Regions from separate parts of the Paenibacillus sp. Y301 genome, predicted to be linked through region 2. Evidence: predicted binding sites of a transcription regulator. Region 2 holds the regulator's gene; the other holds the start of a gene.

Region 1 (7,759 bases), on a different contig from region 2:
CTGAGACGAAGAGTGGTAGTGGTTTTACCGGTCGTAAAGTGAAGGGTACAATCCATTGGATTGATGCAAGCCAAGCCGTTCCGGCTGAATTCCGACTGTATGAGCCTCTTATTATGCCTGAAGAGTCTGATGGAGAGGTTGAAGGAGCAGAAGAGAAGACGTTCCTTGATCAGATCAATCCGAATTCCTTGGAGATTTTGCATGGATATATAGAACCGGGGATGAAAGATGTAGCTCCACAGGATAAGTTCCAATTTTTCCGTCACGGGTATTTTAATGTAGACTCCAAATATTCTACACCGGGGCATCCAGTATTTAACCGGATCGTGTCACTTAAAAGTTCATTTAAATTGTAAATACAAAGAGGGTGTCCCTAGCCATTTTCATGACTTTTGGGACACCCTCCTTATTTTATTCATCCAGATATACTTCAGGCTCCTTTTCACTTTTTGGGAGCGGAAGTTTATAACCCTGCTTAAGAATGAGATACCACATCCATCCAAACCCAGCAGCCCCTATTAAGGAAAATAACATCCCTGTGCTATACATCAAATCTGCACCAAAGCTTTGGAAGAGCCAGCCCCCAATAAATGCACCAATGACGCCAGAGAGGCCACTCCAGGTAAGTGTGTATACGGCTTGGCCTGTTGCACGATATGGACGAGGTAACAATAATGACGTTAGCTGGGTCCCAACGTAGAAGAATCCTCCAAAGGTAATGCAGTGTAATACCTGAATAGCCGCGACTTCCAGTGGAAGTGTAGCATTAGCCATCAGAAGCCAACGAAAACCGAATAGCAGACTCACTAGGGCGAGACAGCCCATCATCCATGAAATTTTACGTTTCATGTACCGACTAAACAAGGAGAACACGACTACTTCTAAGAAAGATGAGAGGAATACGGCTAGCCCAATCATTCTTCTAGATCCTCCAAGTTCCGTTATATACAATGACATAAATGTGTTATTCATTGCGTTAGGAATAGATACCAGAAGACCCATGAGAATAAAGGTAAGGAAGTATCGATTGGTCAGAATACCGGAAAACCCTCTGAAATACAAAATGGGTGTTTCAGAAGAACGTTTCAGAGGAGGGAGAATGACGACCGCTCCTATGGTTAAGATCAGAAGAGTCGTAAGTAATGTCGATACATTGGATATACCTGTCCAATCAAGAACTTGCCCGGCAGCAATGGCTGTAATCCCCCAACCAATAGAGCCCCATAAGCGAAAGGAGCCAAATTTGTAGGGTGTATCTTGAATATAGCCAATAATAAGACTGTTACTTTGAGAAAAGATAGGTGCTTGAAAGAAAAAGAAACATATCATTACGAAATAGACCATTGCATATGTATCGGCATGAAAGACGAACTGTACGAAGATTAGCGCTCCACTCATCATGATGATGAGAATACGTCGCATATTGAGTAAACGGTCACTCCAGTGTCTCCAAAACGGATTGGCAAATAAGGAGATGAAGGGTCCAATAGCCATCAGAGTTCCGATCTCAAACTTCTGCATACCTGCATCTTGTAGGTATAGTTGAAAAAAACTTGTGAAAATGACCATGGTGCCATATATGAGGAAATTAAATAATTTAAGAGATGTTAAAGAAGAATTGATCTTTAAAGATTCACGCAATATCGACACTCCTCTCTGACTTGAATGTAAATCGCCAATGATCATTACTGTGTGGCTAATCACGCTAACTATTTCACTTTATCATGTGTTGAAAAGGGATTCAAACCAGCAAATTTCCATATATGTTATCTGCATAGCATGTTCAATATAGGGAAATATTACTACTATCTTGGTGGACCTCGTTATGACAATATACCAGAGAAGAACCCCATAGGACAACAGAGGAGTAATAGTACTCATCATTATAATAAGCGCTTTCATTAGAATCATAAACACTTTTATTTTTAACACAAATTGTTTTGTATTTTGCTTATCTTTATGAATTACATCACATGAATTATTTAATTTTTAATGTAATCTTGTATACAAGAAAGCGCTATCTTTACGGACCAATCATTTGGTTCTTCTTAATAACATGACATAAAAGGAGGATAAACGTATGGTAACGTCTCTCGAAATGGTTAGAGATTCAGAAGAATGTATACGTTGGAAGCAAGGAAGGGGCTTGGTGTACCAGTTACTTATTGATTTTCTAGGAAATCCACCAAGCCTATCGATGATTGCTCAGTGGCGTCAACACATGGTTATAAGAGAGGAAGCTATATTAACAGCAGGCGGAAGAGTTCTTAAGAACTATATGTCGAGTATCACGCCTGAACAATACACAGAGATTTGTGAAATGGAAAAAGAAGAATATCATCGTCTATTCGATAGTGTTCGGCCGGTTCTTCCTTCGCTTTGTGAGAGCGATTATCGATGTAAGTTAAATAAGAATAGCGTTGATTGTACAACGGATATTCGTAATATGTATGCACAATCAGGTATTGTCTTTAATAAATTACAGCTTGAACAAGATGATCATATCTCCATTGAGCTTGAATATATGGCTGTTCTGGCTGATCGTATGTTAGATGACAGACGGTTACGTACTTTCCAACAGGCGCTCATTGACTCTCAGATTCAGTTCTTAGAGCAACATTTAACACAATGGATTCCAAGCTTAGCTGATGAGTTATATACCCAATCAAGAACGCCTATGTATAGAGCTATAGGGTGTGTTTTAAAAGAGTTTCTCCCCTACGATATTGAAATGTTACGTTCATGGCGAGCTACTCTTGATTAATAAGTAATGATTATTATTTTCATAATAGCCCTTGAGCTGATTCCCTTTAAGAGTTGTCAGGAGTTGGCTTTTTTTGTTTAGGTAACTTGTTAGATGGGGATGATTTGAATCTCTTTAAGAATGGTGTCTATTTCCGTTAAGGTTACTTTTCCCGCAGCTTTGTGTAACGTGTTGACTGTTCCGCAAGCCGCGCCTAGCCTAAGGGCATCTATGATGTCATGCCCTCTATGAAGTGCAGTTATAAGCCCTGCCATCATAGAGTCTCCACTACCCACAGGATTAATAGCCGCAACTTGAGGAATGCGAATTCGGTAGAGGTTACCAGTGTGGCATGCGAGGGCCCCACGCTCACCTTGGGATACGACTACAAGCTGGGTATTGTCGTCCACTAAAGATGATATTGCCTTAAGCGTTGCCTCATCATCGTCGGATCGGATCCCTGCAAGATCTGCTAATTCATGCTCATTAGGCTTAACTAGATCAGGTTTACCAAGAAGTCCTTCTCGTAGAGCATCTCCACGAGTATCTAACCCTACCTTTGCGCCTTGATGATGAGCAATTTCGGTAAGCTCTGCATAGATCCAAGCTGGACAACCTAGGGGCAAGCTACCGCAGAATAACATCCAATCGGAGTCTTTAGCTAATGATTCCACCTTGAGGCGAAGCTCCTGGATCTCGGTCTCTGTAGTGGTAGGACCCTCCTCTACAAGTTCGGTACTTGTACCTTGAGAGGGATCAAGAATGGTGATGGCCCGTCTGGATTCTCCATTCTGAAGCATGATGAAATCGGATGGGATGGCTTCTTCCTTCAGACCTGCAAGCAGGGCTCCTCCTTGGAATCCTGCCACGTAACCAGTTGCTATAACGGATTCGCCTAAGGTCTTCAATACACGAGCAACATTCACGCCTTTGCCTCCAGGAAAGGTTAGGTATGCACTCATGTGATGTAACTGATTGACCTGGAACTGAGGGATGGTATACGTAATATCTAACGCTGTATTTAAAGTTACCGTAGTAATCATAGGTTAAGGCTCCTTCTAATAAATGAATTGTCTAATTGTCATGAATTATCGCATATTGCCAAAGCAGAAGCACACTGAATTGTTTACATACCCAAAAGGACATATCCTCCATTCCATAAGGAAAGGGGATATGTCCTTTTATAATGCTAGAGTTGTGAAATCAACTGACTTAGTCCTGTAATTTCGATTTTCTAAATTTCATTAGAAACTCATACACAACCGGTACGATAACTAGTGTTAGTAATGTGGAGCTGATCAGACCGCCAATCACGGTAATTCCGAGACCGCGTGAAATGATCCCAGCACTGTCCTCTAGTCCAGTCACCAGTGGAAGCAATGCACCAATGGTAGCAAGTGCGGTCATTAGAATTGGACGAAGGCGAGTTGCACCTGCTTCAAGCAATGCATCACGTGTAGATAAACCTTCCTGTTCATTATGAATAACGCGGTGAATAAGGACAATTGCATTGGTTACAACGATCCCGATTAGCATCAATGCACCCATTAATGAGGATACGTTCAGTGTTTCTTTCGCAAGCAGTAGTCCGACAAGGGCACCAATGATTGTGAATGGTAATGAGAAGAGGATTGCAAACGGTGCAAGGCCTCCACCAAAGGTAACCACGAGTACAAAGTATACAACAGCAATTGCAGCAGCCATTGCAAGACCTAGTTGCGTAAACGTATCGTTAATTTGTTCTGTCGTACCACCGAATTTAATTTCAATTCCATCCGGCTTCTCGATCTTGTTGATTTTAGCTTCTAAGTCTGTAGAAGCTTCACCAACATTCGTGGCCACGATGTTAGCTGTAACGGATACGACCATCTTACCGTCAGTGCGTGTAATGGAGTTTGGAGAAGTTCCCCTTTCCACCTTAGCTACATCTTTAATGGCAACTTCCATACCCAGAGGAGACATGATTTTCTCATCTGCGATCTCATTAATACTCTTATAGGTGGAACTGTCCGTTTCGATATAAACTTTATAGGTTTTGTTATCGACTTCAATTTCAGTTAGAACTGGACGTTCACGAACTGGACTTAGCTTCATGGCAATCTGCCCAGCGGTAAGACCAAGTGAACTTAATTTCTCTTGATCAGCAACAATGGTGTATTGATCATAGGAAGTAGATAGACTTGTCTTCCCTTTTTCGAAGTTTGTCGTATCTTCATTCACAAGCTTAAGAATTTCATCAGATATAGGTTTGATATCTTCTAGGCTGTCACCAAAGACACTAACACTTAATCCGCTTCCACCCAATCCACCAGTCATGTCCATAGAGGCCCACTTACCTTCAGGAATTTGTTTCTGCAGATCTTCGACAAGTTGTTTTTGGATATCTTCGAAGTTTTCAGTATCCGTATTATATTCAATGTAGAAGAGACCTGAGTTCGACGAACTTGCGCCACCCATTGGGTTAGCGCCACCAATGGAATACTGCATTTTCTCTAACCCGTTTTGTTTAAGGAGGAATTTCTCAGCGTCAAGGGCACGTTTCTCAACAACTTCTAATTGATCTCCTGGTTCAGGTGTATAGGTCAGCAAGGTGAACTTATCCTTTTGTTCTGGCATGAAGCTAGTGCCGATCAATGGATATAACAATAGGCTTCCCACAAGAAGGATAACAGCTGATCCGAAAGTAATGGCTTTATGGGATAGACACCAGTTCAGAATACGTTGGTATCCTTTAGATAGCTTACCGATTTCCTCTTTGCTAGTGTGCCGTTTTTTATTGATTCCTTTTTTGAATAGCGTATGTGCAAGCATAGGAACAATCGTAATGGCAATAACGAGTGAAGCAAGGAGAGCGAATACCATCGTCAGAGCGAAAGGTAAGAATAGCTCACCAACCATACCACTTACAAAAGCAAGAGGAAGGAACACGGCAATCGTTACGATCGTAGAAGACATGATCGGAACGAACATCTCCCGAGTTGCTTCACGGACGAGTTCACGACCACTTAATAGCTCATCACTGTCAGTTAGTCTTCTGTAAATATTCTCAATGACGACAATGGAGTCATCAATAACCCGACCGATAGCAACGGTCATAGCACCTAGAGTCATCATATTTAGCGTAATATCTAACCGCCACAGGATAAGAACAGCTGCTAACAGAGAAAGCGGGATCGAGATAATGGATATAATGGTTGAACGAATATTACGAAGAAAGATCAGAATAATGATGACTGCGAACAAGGCACCAAAGACAGCTTTGCTTAGCATGGTATTTACGGAATCTTCGATAGGTTGACCCTGATCGAGTAGAGTCGTTAGTTCCAAACCAGTATAGCTTTTTTCTAGATCGTTAATTTTATCCTTTACAACGTTTACGACATCGACTGTATTCGCGTCGTTGTCTTTTACAATTGAAATACCGATCGATTCAGCACCATCAGTACGTGAGATCGATTCTGCCTTACCAATGACTTGAATATCCGCAATCTCGCCAAGTCTTATCGTCGGAATACCCATAGGTGTACCCGGTTGTAGCATCTCGACACCAGCACCTGTAGGGGGAGTTGGCGCTACATTCGTTGCACTCGGAATAACGGGAATAGCTAGTCTCTTCAGATCATCCAGTGAAATAATATTTCCATCCACCACAACAGCTTTCTCGGATTTATCTAAATTAAACAATCCCAGAGGTACACGAAGGGAGGAACCTTGTACGATACCTTGTACCGTATCTTGGCTTAGGCCCAATTCTGCCATTTTGGACTCATTAAATTTCAATTGAACTTCTTTAACATATTGCCCAGATATACTAACGGAAGCTACACCTTCAAGCTTCTCTAACTCAGGTTTAAGCTGATTCTCAATAACCTTGGTTAGTTCTTCTAAATCTTTAGCTTGATTGTTTGAAGCACTTAGTGAAATAACTGGAAAAGAGTTTAAACTGAATTTGGAAATCGTAGGTTTTTGTGCGTCTTCTGGTAAATTGACCTCATTTAGGGCCTCACGGACAGCGGCAGTTGCTTGATCTAAGTCCGTACCATAATCGAACTCCATCGCAATAGAGGCTGCGTTCTCCATGGAAGTAGAAGTGACCATCTTGACGCCATCTATATTGCTTAGACGTTGCTCAAGGGGAAGGGTGATATCTTCAACGACACCTTCAGGAGCTGCGCCTGGATACACGGCAATAACGTTAAGGAATGGAATACTAATATTAGGAATCGTTTCTTGCTTCATAGAGACTCCAGCAAATAGTCCCGCAGCAGTAACAATAATGGTTAGAATCCAGATCGCAAATTTGTTATTCAATGAGAAATTTATAATACTTTTCATAAGTATGGTTCTGCTCCTCTCTCTATACTTCTTAGTAATTTTGAATAAACATGAGATTTCACGTCGTTACGGAATATAATGAAATAATCTCCTTAAGCTCGTCATTTAGCACTTTTAGCTCAGGTATTTGATTTAAATTACTTATCATACCCAATAGAATAGCCCTCCGAGGGTGAACATCCACAATTTCTTTCTCTAGAATATGTATAGACTCCAGAGCGTCTTTGTACGAACTCTCATCCAGTGTACTCGCCTTGAGGTAACCCTTCATTTCCTTGAAGATCTGAAGAGGATGCCGTTGAATCATGGATTGGTCTTTGAATTCATTGATCCATTGTGTTAATACATCGGGAGTAATCATGGGGGCAGATTGATTGGAGATCATGCTGTGAGTGATATCGTCAAGTAAAGTAACGATATGGTTTGCCATTCTATGAATGTTCATAGGAAGACCAGGAATGAACAACATTCGTAAATAGGATGCCAGTATGCCACCAAAGAATAAGATGAGGTCGACCGTATAAGGTTCTACATCAGAACCATAGATGGTTTCAAGTTTGACTTTGAACCAATGAAGCATTCTAAATTGCTCATCTTGCATACAGTGATGTTTCTTACTTGGACCAGAACCGTCAATCAACTGGTTCTTCACAAATTCACGCAACTCGATCAGATGACTTA
Region 2 (7,759 bases):
GTCCTTTAAAAATGATGGCTTAGCTGGGTCTACTTGATGAATAAATTCTGATCTTCTGTTATGCTGTTAGAGAGACTGGATTGAAGGGAATATTTAAACATGAAATTTGCCGTACTGGACTTTGAAACAACAGGCAACCAGTCCGCCGATGAAATTATTCAAGTTGGACTTGCCATAATCGAAGAAGATCAATCGATATCCCGTGTTTACGGGTCTTATGTTAATCCAGGGATTCCAATCCCGCCATTTATTTCTAATTTAACAGGTATAACCAATAGTGATGTTGAGAACGCTCCTTCTTTAGAAGAGATGATGATGGAGTTAGTTCCCATGCTTGATGATGTGGTATTAGTCGGGCATAATGTTTCGTTTGATTTTAATTTTTTGCAAAATGCACTTGATCGATGTGGTTATTTACCATACAACGGTCGTATACTGGACACGATAGATTTCCTGAAAATCTGTTTCCCATCGTTAACCACTTACCAATTAGGTCTGGTATCTACACAATTTGGTATTCAGCACGATCGACCCCATCAGGCCGACAGTGATGCATTAGCAACAGCGCATGTATTATTGAAATGTCTGGATGAATTGATTAGTTTACCATTGATTACACTTCAAAGGTTGAGTGAGTTATTTGGTGATGAGGATAGTGATTTAGCTTGGTATTTCGATGGTCTATGTCGTGAGAAGGAAAGTGAACCCGCACAGGACCTTGAGAGTCATACCTTTTACCGACAATTGGCTCTAGCCGTAGAAGATTGGATCGATATCTCAACACCGCGTAATGATGCAGATGATAATCCTCTGAAATCCATGGATTTCCCGCGATTCCTTGAGAATATTGAAGAACGGCTTCGAGAAATTATGCCACAATATGAGCCGCGTGAATCACAGAGCATGATGTTTGGTGAAGTGATGAATGCACTTGCGAATGATAAGCATCTTCTAATTGAAGCAGGGACGGGCACTGGGAAATCGTTAGGATACTTAATTCCTGCCATTTATCAGAGTGTGAAAAATGAGCAGAAAGTCATGGTAAGTACACACACCATTAACCTTCAGGAACAATTAAGGGAACGAGATATTCCATTACTGACTCAGGTCGTTCCCTTTCCATTTAAAGCGGCTATTTTCAAAGGGAGACAGCATTATTTGTGTTTGAGAAAATTTGAACATAAAATAAACAAGAGAGACTTCGCTAATCCTAAAGAAGATGTAATCTTAGCCGCACAGATGATTGTATGGTTAGCACAGACGGAGAACGGTGATGATGAAGAACTGAATCTTGGAGGGCGTGGCGGAGATTTCTGGGAAACCGTCTCTAGTGACTCTGATTCATGTCTTGGCCGTGCCTGCCCTTGGTTCCGTAAATGTTATTATCATCGTGCTAAGCATGAAGCGGGAATTGCTGATGTGGTTATTACGAACCACTCTAAGTTATTTACGGATGTTAAAGCTGGACATCAATTATTACCTGCTTATGAGCACTTAGTTATTGATGAAGCACATCATTTAGAAGACGTGGCAGGTAAGCATTTAGGTCTTCATATGAAATATTTCACCGTCGTCCATACACTTACAAGACTGTATAAAGATAATCGTAATGGACAATTTCCAGCGTTAATTCAACAACTTCGTTCTTCACATGATGAAAAGGCTTCGGATTGGATAACTTCAATCGATATATTGAGTGGCGAATTAATTGAAGTGAAGGAGCACTGGGACCGACTGAATGATATGTTGTTTGCTCTTCTTCCCGAGCGAAGTGATGCAGCACCTGGTGAGACTGGACAATTCGTGCTTCGATTGCAACCTACAAAGAAACCAAAGGATTGGGAACTCTTGTCTGCAATTGAGAATCAAATATACGTAACGCTTGGAGAGGTCATTCGTAAATCGGAGAGAATGTTGAACGACATTAAAGAACTAGACGATTTCAACTCAGATAGTCTGATAACGGACATAAGCGGTCTGATTAAGGATTTATCGAGTGAACGCGAAGATCTTCACATGTTCATGGCGCTTAACGATTTAGGCAATGTTTACTGGATGGAGGCTAATGGACATTTTCGTAGCAAATCTCTACAATTGTATGCCGTGCCTGTCGATGTAAGCAAGCAGTTGAAGGAAGTGTTCTTCGATAAAAAGAAGAGTATTATTCTAACTTCAGCAACGTTATCTATCGAGAAATCCTTTCAGTATATGATTGAAAATCTAGGCTTACAAGAAGCATCAGATCAAGGTCGACTTGTAACAGTTCAGCTACCTTCGCCTTTTCGATATCGTGATCAGGCATTGCTCGTGATTCCACGTGACTTTCCAAGTGTTAAGGGAAGTGTAGGAGATGCTCTTTTTGTAGAGACGCTGGTGAAGTCGTTAGCTGACACAGCTATAGCTACGCATGGACGTATGTTAGTGTTATTCACATCCTATCGCATGCTTCGTCAAGTTTATGAACCATTACGTAATGAACTGTCCTCAAGTGATATAACGATACTCGGCCAAGGTGTTGATACTGGAAGTCGAAGCAAGTTGATTCGTCGTTTTCAAGACAGTAGTGCATCGGTACTGTTAGGAACAAGTAGCTTCTGGGAAGGTGTCGATATTCCCGGTGAAGCACTGACTTGTTTGGCCATTGTTCGACTACCATTTCAGCCACCGAACCATCCTTTGGTTGAAGCAAAGAGTGAACTTCTTAAGCAACAAAAGAAAAATCCATTCATGAAACTGTCGGTTCCGCAAGCGGTCATTCGGTTCAAACAAGGATTTGGTCGGTTAGTGCGTACTGCGAATGATAGGGGGATTGTAATCGTATATGATACGCGAGTAATCGAATCATATTACGGCAAACATTTCCTGTATTCATTACCTGGTCCTAAGATGGAGCATATGCCGACCAATCAAATGGTTCCACGGATTTCAGAGTGGTTAAGTGAAAGGGATCCTTCTTGAAGAAGGATCCTAAAGAGTTAATAATTAGGGGGAGCAAGAATGAAATCTGAAAAAATTTCAGAAGCTGTTGTACGCAGATTACCTGTATATCTGCGTTATCTTTCAGATCTTCAGAGACGTGAAGTAGCCACTGTCTCTTCACAGGAGTTAGGTCAAAAACTCGATTTGAATCCTGCACAAATTCGTAAAGATCTCGCTTATTTTGGAGACTTCGGACGTAAAGGTATAGGATATGACGTGGCCTATTTGATTGAGAAGATTGGTCATATCCTGAATCTCGATCAACAAATCAATGTGGTTCTAATAGGTGCAGGTAATCTTGGTCATGCTTTATCCAATTACAATGCTTATCTAAAGGAAAATTTAAAGATTATCGCTGTTTTTGATTCGTATGCTCCCAAGGTAGGTTCCGTTATTAATACGTTAAAGGTCCAACCTATGGAGGATCTAGTGGATACCATTAAGCAACAAAATATAAGAATAGGTATTATTACGGTTCCAGAAACAGAAGCACAGCATGTTGCAGATAAGTTAATAGAAGCTGGGATTAAGGCGATTTTGAATTTTGCACCTGTTGTGTTGAAAGCTCCAGCGGATGTTCGTATTCATGCAGCTGATTTCACAACGGATATGCTTAGTCTTGCTTATTATTTGGATAATGGAAAGGAAGAATCACATGACAGTGAACAATCAAACACAGAAATGGATCATTAAGAATGGTACGTTTGCTGTTCTGAATAATGAACAATCCGTTGTAAAGGGCTATATGCTTATTGAAGATGACCTTATAACGTATATTGGCGAGGACAAACCAGCTGATTCTGATCATATCCCCGTCGTTGATGGTACGCATCTTCTATTTTTACCTGGACTTGTGAATACACACGGGCATGCGGCGATGTCATTACTAAGAGGTTATGGTGATGATTTAGCTCTCCAAGTGTGGTTGCAGGAAAAAATGTGGCCAATGGAGGAGAAGTTTACCTCAAAAGATGTTTATTGGGGATCATCGCTCTCTGTATTGGAAATGTTAAAAGGTGGAACAACTACTTTTCTAGACATGTATGATCATATGGATCAAGTCGCTAAAGTAGTGCAAGAATCGGGTATTCGTGCGGTACTAACAAGAGGTGTTATTGGGTTCTGTTCAGAAGAAATGCAACAACATAAACTTCAAGAAGCGATTGCCTTTGCAAAAGATTGGAACGGTCAAGCAGAAGGACGTATTACTACGATGATGTCCCCGCACGCGCCTTACACATGTCCTCCATCCTTTTTTGAGAAGTTTGTACAGGCAGCGCATGATCTAGATCTTCCGATGCATACACACATGTCTGAGACGCTGAGTGAAGTGGCACAGAATGTGACTGATTATGGTCTTAGACCTGTTCAACATTTAGAGAAACTCGGCATGTTCACACGTCCATCTCTTGTCGCTCATGGTGTACATTTGACAGATGAAGAAATTGACATATTAGCTGCCCATCAAGTGGGCGTGTCACATAACCCAGGAAGCAACTTGAAGTTAGCAAGTGGTATTGCACGGGTCACAGATCTATTGAAGGCAGGCGTAACTGTATCCTTAGGAACAGATGGTCCAGCGAGCAATAACAATTTAGATATGTTTGAAGAAATGCGTCTAGCAGCGCTTATTCACAAAGGTATTTCAGGAGATCCAACAGCAATTCCTGCTGCTGAAGCACTTCGAATGGGTACTAGTTATGGAGCCAAATCTCTATTTCTAGAAAACATAGGTAGATTGGCACCAGGTATGAAAGCAGACTTTATCGCATTAAATACCGATCAGGCTCATTTCCTACCACATACAGACTTCATCTCACATTCCATTTACTCTGCAAGTAGTAAAGATGTAGAGCATGTGTGGGTTAACGGCAAACAAGTTGTAAAGAATGGGGCTTGTCTTACTATGGATGAAGAGCGGATTCATCGTGAAGCTCAGTCATCTTTTGAAGGCTTATTAAACCGCTAAGATGATAGGCTATTCCTGATGAAAGGAAGTTCAGGTTGAAGAAGAACAAGAAGAGATGGATTTTACTAGGAATTGCAATCTGTGTGGTTGTATTGTTTGGACTCTATCGTTATTACATATATGTTATGAAGGACCAATGGAGCCAGGAAGACATCGCTATTACAGCAGCAAAGAAACAAACCGAATTAGTGAAAGTCACAAAAACGGACAAATCGGTGTGGGATAATGTAGTCTGGGTCATCGAAGGTAAAAATAAGGATGATCAAGCTCTTATCGTGTGGGTTCCATTCACAGATGAGTACAACGTAGACGAAACATCTGGGTCTGTGCATAGCGAATTTATAAAGGATGGATTATCTGAAAGACAGATTACTGCTATTATTCAGAGTGATCTTCCAAACATTGATGAGATTCGTTTACAGCTCGGGTTGTTTCATGGGACCCCTGTGTGGCAACTCTTTTACAAAGAGAAAGATCATTACTACTATCGATTCTATAGATTCAGTGATGGAACACAATTAGGAGAACAATATACATTACCCAATCGATAAAAATGACGATTCACCAAATAAAAGCTGACGAAATTATTCTATAAAGAATGATTCTTTCGTCAGTTTTTTTTGAATATTCACATAGAATTTTAAATATATCCATAATTTTTCGACGAAATAGTATATTCAATGTGATATACTAATTTGTGTACTAGTGGTATACGTAATTGTATATCAATTCAATTAAATCATAAGTAATTAGACATCAATGGATATTGAAGGAGGCTGTTATATGAAGTTAAGAGTAATGCCAATTGCATTGACAGTTGTTATCGCAAGTTCGCTTTTGTTTGGCGGATGGTTTGTTCATAAACAAGTTACTCTTCAGAGTCCTCTACAAAAAATAGTGACAGATTATGACGGAGTGAATAATGCTCAATTAGATATTACCCGCGATGAGGTCGTAGTGAAACTAGATATTAAACCAGGAACTCGGTTACCAGGATTAGTTCATGAATTAATGACTGAAGGCAAATCTATCGTTGGTAAACGGTCACTTCAATTGGATGTTGTTGATCACTCGACGGAAACCATCGATGATTTCTGGGATCAGGCTATGTTCCCAGTGGCAGAGGCGATGGAGAATAAACGTTATACAGAGATTGTAGATAAATTGAAGGAAATGGAAAAAAGTTCGCCCGTGAAAGTGACAACTGAAATGGATGATACGAATGTATATATTAATTTAACTGAGGGAGAAGCAAGTAAATTCATCATTTTACCTCGTGATCCAGCAGTTCTGGGGGTGTGGAGTAATGCCTAAATTGTTGAAAGAAATAGTGATAGGTTTCGTACCCGTACTTCTTGTTTTTCTTGTATTTATCGGAGTGAATATTATTCCAATACTACTCGCAGTAGGAATTGTGGCAGGAGTTCTATTGTTGTCTAATGTTAAGGGTGGACTTGCTGTAGGTGCTGCAGGTGATCGTAAGCGTAAGAAAAAAGGACCAGATAAGCTCACTTTTAATGAAATTGGAGGTCAGGAACATCCCAAAGAGGAATTGATGGAAGCCCTCAACTTTCTTATTAGACATGAAGAAATTCAGAAATTTGGGATTCGTCCTCTGAAGGGAATTCTACTTACGGGACCTCCGGGAACAGGTAAGACCTTGCTTGCAAAAGCGGCTAGTCATTATACAGACTCCGTGTTTGTTGCAGCAGCAGGAAGTGAGTTTGTCGAAATGTATGTTGGTGTGGGTGCTGGAAGAATTCGTGATTTATTCCGTGATGCACGTAATCGTGCAACCAAGGAGAATAAGACCAGTGCCGTAATATTTATTGATGAGATCGATGTTATAGGAGGTAAGCGTGAGGGTGGACAACAGCGCGAGTATGACCAGACACTTAATCAATTATTAACAGAAATGGATGGCATATATAATTCCGACACTCCAAGAATACTTCTTATCGCAGCTACCAATCGTAAGGAAATGTTGGATAGTGCTCTTCTTCGTCCAGGTCGATTCGATCGGCATATACAAGTGGACCTGCCGGATAAGAAAGGGCGTAAACATATATTGGAAATTCATGCAAAGAACAAGCCTATACATGCAGAAGCTAGTATGGATAAAATTGCTGAAGAATCTTATGGATTCTCTGGTGCTCAACTTGAGAGTGTTATGAATGAAGCTGCGATTTATATGATGAGAGAGAGTAAAGTTGAGATCGAACAACGTCATATGTCGATGGCTATTGATAAAGTTATGATGGGTGAGAAAACGGATCGAGAGTCGACTCAGGAAGAGAAAAAGAGAGTCGCTATTCATGAATTAGGACATGCGATCATGGCTGAAATCGTTCGTCCAGGAAGCGTTAGTCAAGTGGCACTTAGTCCACGTGGTCAAGCTCTTGGATATGTTCGTCATAATCCACAAGAAGAACAATACCTCTATACCAAGACATTTTTAGAAGAGCAAATTATGATTGCCCTTGGTGGAGCTGCTTCGGAAGAAATGTACTATGGAGGTCGAAGCACAGGATCTAGTAATGACTTTGAGCAGGCCCTAAATATTGTACAAACAATGATGAAGTCTGGACTCACATCTTTAGGCATTATAAGTATGGAAATGGTAACGAAAGCTGAGTTAATGAAGGAGAATAATGCCATTTTAGAACAGCTTATGGAACGTACAAAAAGTACACTGGAACAGCATCGCAATATCTTTGATCAATCCCTAAATATCTTACTTTTAGAGGAAAATCTTTCCGGCGAGCAATTTCGATGTCTATTTCGTGAAACTTCACTTTTACCAGCATAAAT

The links. The regulator Rex, encoded in region 2, represses fermentation and respiration genes when NADH is low (regulators of the CRP and FNR family bind a similar motif). The targets are predictions, from matches to a motif close to TTGTGAAATATTTCACAA.
Region 1: the regulator Rex is predicted to act here: its motif matches at 1,958-1,975, upstream of AC1D69_RS13960 (TorD/DmsD family molecular chaperone).

Annotation. Positions count from the first base shown of each region.
Region 1 covers NZ_JCAIUL010000007.1:130,203-137,961, reverse strand. The annotation lists gene AC1D69_RS13970 (glutamine--tRNA ligase/YqeY domain fusion protein) at 1-356, shown strand, start outside; gene AC1D69_RS13965 (MFS transporter) at 412-1,650, opposite strand; gene AC1D69_RS13960 (TorD/DmsD family molecular chaperone) at 2,081-2,764, shown strand; gene AC1D69_RS13955 (1-phosphofructokinase family hexose kinase) at 2,854-3,786, opposite strand; gene AC1D69_RS13950 (efflux RND transporter permease subunit) at 3,956-7,078, opposite strand; gene AC1D69_RS13945 (TetR/AcrR family transcriptional regulator) at 7,137-7,759, opposite strand, start outside.
Region 2 covers NZ_JCAIUL010000001.1:522,501-530,259, forward strand. The annotation lists gene dinG (ATP-dependent DNA helicase DinG) at 100-2,958, shown strand; gene AC1D69_RS02615 (redox-sensing transcriptional repressor Rex) at 2,998-3,672, shown strand; gene AC1D69_RS02620 (amidohydrolase) at 3,635-4,948, shown strand; gene AC1D69_RS02625 (cell wall elongation regulator TseB-like domain-containing protein) at 4,984-5,499, shown strand; gene AC1D69_RS02630 (hypothetical protein) at 5,732-6,262, shown strand; gene AC1D69_RS02635 (AAA family ATPase) at 6,255-7,757, shown strand.